Regions from separate parts of the Enterococcus spodopteracolus genome, predicted to be linked through region 1. Evidence: riboswitches for the same ligand, from Rfam matches in the RefSeq annotation. Region 1 holds a riboswitch; the other holds the start of a gene.
The links. Region 1 has a riboswitch for magnesium ahead of P3R27_RS04585 (LCP family protein). Riboswitches for the same ligand answer to the same signal wherever they lie in the genome.
Positions count from the first base shown of each region.

Region 1 (2,207 bases):
AGCAAATGTTCAAACGAGTACCTTCAGAGTTAACAGAAAGAGAAAATTATAAACTATTGATTGGTTCAGTTATCCCTCGCCCGGTGGCAGTGGTTGCGACAAGATCTTCAAAAGGAGTGACCAATGTAGCACCATTTAGTTACTTCAATATCGTCAGTTCCAATCCGCCGATACTTTCTTTAGCTATCCAAAGAAAAAATGGAGAGTGGAAAGATACAGCTAAACATCTTATCGATACAAAAGAGGCCGTGCTCCATGTTCTAGACGAAAGAATACTTGTAGATGCGAATCAGACAGCTGCTAGCTTACCAAACGAAGAAAGTGAATTGTCGTTGACCTCTTTCACTACTTCCGAATCCGATACGATCAGCGTCCCAAGGATCAATGAAGCAAGTATTGCCTTTGAAACGACACTATACCAACATGTGCCGATCAAAAAAGGCCAAGAAACAACCGCTGATTTATTTTTACTGCAAATTTCTACTTATCAAATAAGTGAAGCTGTTTATGATGAACAAACAGGCTATATCGATCCGAAACAGTTACAACCAATCAGCCGCTTAGCAGGAAACGACTACGGTAAATTAGGTGAGATCATTCGCTTGTTACGTCCGGAATAAATATCCGGCTGATAACGCAGTTTTTTCTAGTGTAAAAATGATTTAAGAATCAAACGTTAGCTCTACATTTATTAAATAAAGTTTAATTTAGTTATTTTAATCTTTTTTTTATTGATTATCAATGGGAAGAGGAATATGATAAATTTTGTGAAAATCAAATAAGTACTAACCTTGTTAGGTGAGGCTCCTATACAAACATAGGCTATTGCCCAGAAACGTCGAAAGACGCCAATGGGTCAAACAGGAATTGTCGGATTAAGGCTTTTTCCAATAGCTAAGAATACGTTCTTTACGTTGTATAGTGCTAAAACTCGGACGATGAGATGATGCTAGGTCAGAAATCTTGTTCGAAAAGGTTTCTGACCTTTTCTTATGCTTTCTTTTCCTTTTTTGCTCGCTTTGCCTAACTTGTGTCTGGACAAGAAAGGGGATGCGCTGGAACAAGCTATTTGATTTTATCAATAAAGGTATTCGTCTCACTCCAAAGAATACCGAACGAAATAAAACAGAGAGACAAACAAAAAAGGTCGACGAGTTGCAGCTCAATCGACCCAAAGACATGTAAGAGAATAAACTCTTTACTTGATTCATCATAATAGACAAAGGTCCTCGTTTCAAGTAGAAGAGTTTGAAAGGAAGAGGCAACTGAATGAAACCATTTCAGAAAATCATATTAAGTATCTTGTTAGTACTTGCAATGGTCATTGGCTTTTTTTCTTTTGAATTTATCCAAGGGTTCTCCTCAGTGAAACAATCTGCAACAGTTGAGAAAGTCAATGCACAAGATGTCCCATCGATCATCAATGTAGCATTGATTGGTTCTGATGCACGATCAAAAGAAGAAAATGGTCGTTCGGATTCTTTGATGGTCGCCCAATATGATCAAAAGACCAAACAAGCCAAATTGATTTCTATCATGAGAGATTCTTACGTCTCTATTCCTGGTTATGGAATGAATAAGATCAATGCCGCCTATTCATATGGAGGTATCGACTTATTAAAACAAACCTTACAAGATAATTTCAAATTAGAGACCCCTTACTATGCAAGTATTACTTTTCAAGATTTTATTGATTATATCGATGAATTGTTTCCAGATGGCGTAACGATCGATGCAGAAAAAGATTTGGATTTAGATGGGGTAGCTATCAAAAAAGGAAAGCAAGCAATGGACGGAAATACCTTGTTGCAATATGCTCGTTTTCGTGAAGACGAAGAAGGTGATTTTGGACGGATCCGTAGACAACAACAAGTCGTTGAGGCGGTGGCCAGTCAATTGAAAGATGTCACATCGATCATCAAATTACCCAAGGCGATCGGCAAACTTTTAGGCAGTATCCAAACCAATCTACCGGAAAGTGTCCTGTTAGATTGTGGGTTAGATTTCCTAGATGACGAGAAGAAAATCAATACATTGTCCGTGCCCGTTGATAAAAGTTGGGACTTCAATGATAATACACCAGCTGGTAGTGTCTTGGAAATCGACTTGACTAAAAATCAGCAAGCGATACACGATTTTTTGGATAAATAACCATATTGATAAACCAGTTCCTAAAACGAACTGGTTTATTTTGATTAAAAAAAGTT
Region 1 covers NZ_JARJHD010000002.1:350,490-352,696, forward strand. The annotation lists gene P3R27_RS04580 (flavin reductase family protein) at 6-620, shown strand; M-box (ykoK) riboswitch at 784-950, shown strand; gene P3R27_RS04585 (LCP family protein) at 1,270-2,151, shown strand.

Region 2 (2,207 bases), on a different contig from region 1:
AACTTAGCCCAATACCTGTTTCCTTCAAAAAGTGCTTGATAAATGTGTTGAGATCAATGTGTCCTAAAGATAATCCGCGAACAAAAACCGTCGATGATTGCGTCCCTACATTTCCACCCATATCCATGATCAACGGAATGAAAATAGCAACAGCAGCCACTGATTCTAACGTTTGTTCAAACTCATCGATTACTAGACCAGCTAACATCCCTGCAACCAATGTGATCGCTAAGAAAGGCAACCGGACTTTCCAGATTTGCCAAAGATTCCCGTTAATCAGTACTGTACTACGATCAGCTTCTACAGAGGCGACGTCTGCTAAACCAGCAGCATTGAACATATCCTCGGTCGTTTCTTGCTCTAAGACATCGATGGCGTCATCCACTGTAACAATACCTACTAATCGTGTTTCTTTATCCACGACGGGAATAGCGATCAAATCTAACTCTTGTAACAATCGTGCAGTTTCTTCCTGGTCTGTATCTGTGGTTACATAAGCGACGTGCTTGATCATGATTTCTTCAATCCGTTGATCACTCTCTGCAATGACTAGATCCTTTAATGATAGTACTCCTTCAATTTTTTTCGCCATATCTGTCACATACAAAATATAGATTGTTTCCATTTCTTTCGCTAATTTTCTGATTTTATGCAGTGCTTCTTCAACAGTCATTTCTTTTTTTATTGAAATAAATTCAGTCGTCATGATCCGTCCGGCCGTCTCATGTTCATAGCCCATCAATCGATTCGTCGTTGCTCGCTCTTCTTCAGAAAGCTCTGCCAATAGTTTTTTAGTCACACTTGCTGGTAGTTCGTAAAATAACCTTACCCGATCATCTGGGGCCATCTCATTCACAAATTCAATCACTCCATCATCCGTAAACGAACGAAGCAAATCTTGTTGGACAGACGGTTCAAATGTTTCAAAGATTTCGAGGGCTTTGTCTTTTGATAATAATCGAAAGACCAGTACTTGCTTATCTAAAGGTAGCCTAACAAATAGTTGGATCAATTCCACTTTTTCGATTGTTGCTAAATAGTTCTTCAATTCTTCAAGCTTTTTTTGCTCCAGATAATTAAGAATCTTCAATTGTGTTTCTAAGTTATTTGTATCATTTAATGTTCTCATCTCGTATTCTCCTTTGTTACATCGTTTTTTCGATATAAACTTGTTGGATAAATTCGTTTAGAAAAACAGGAAGTACATAAAAAAGACGGCTTCCAAAAGAAGCCGTCTCATAAGATCCCATCAAAATGGTATCAATGTTTACCTGAACGAACTTCTCGTCTGAGCTTTAGCACTAAAAGACGTAATTCTGGAAATATGATCCAGATAGCTACGTTAAGCACGCCTTAAGCCGACGTTGCCTGTTATACCCTGTGGCGTCTCTCGACGTTTAAGGGCAGTAGCCTGTGTTCTTTTAGGAGCCTCACCTAACAAGTTTTTATAATTAAACCCTACAGGTAAAATTGGTTTTTGTCAATAAAAGGATTAATATTTGATAAAAAATTGATAAAACAGAAATGATCACTTTACAATCTTTCTCCTGTCACTCCTTCTACAATCCCTTTAGCAATTTGATCCATGTTTCTACGAATATTTTCTACATCACGAGTATTGGTGATAAACCCTAGTTCCGCTAGTCGATAAGGGATACCACGAGAATGTAGTACATTCAAATTCAATAAATCACTTCTCAAGTTGATACCACCGGTATTTTGGACAGCGCCCCATAAACCTACATGTGTGCGGATCACATTAGCAATGGCATAATTTTGTGTCGTATACGAGTTGCCGTTACGATGCGCAATCACATGCCCACCAGTACTAATACCAATCGCTCCTGCATCTAAATGAAATTCTGTTACAGAAGAAAAACTACTACTAATTGTATACGCACCCTGCATTCTACGAGTATCTTGGAACATATCCGCATTTGTATCATAAAAGGTTATACGATTTGTTTTTAAGCGCCCTGCCCACTTTTGTAAATATGGCATAAGTTCATTTCTTGTAAAGTCTCGCTCGTTGATACCGTTATACGAAGCCCCTGGATCTCCTGCACCATGTCCCATTACAAATAGATGATTGATTGAGGTTTGGTAAGGGTTTGACGTAGGTCCTGGCGCTGGTGCTCCTTTTTTAACTAGTACAACTTGGATAGCTTCCATTTGTAATGCTACATTGGACGTCCCAGCGTTTTGAC
Region 2 covers NZ_JARJHD010000004.1:84,198-86,404, forward strand. The annotation lists gene mgtE (magnesium transporter) at 1-1,129, opposite strand, end outside; M-box (ykoK) riboswitch at 1,274-1,449, opposite strand; gene P3R27_RS07090 (N-acetylmuramoyl-L-alanine amidase) at 1,534-2,207, opposite strand, start outside.
Region 2: linked by a shared signal. The riboswitch ahead of mgtE (magnesium transporter) and the one ahead of P3R27_RS04585 (LCP family protein) in region 1 are both predicted to bind magnesium.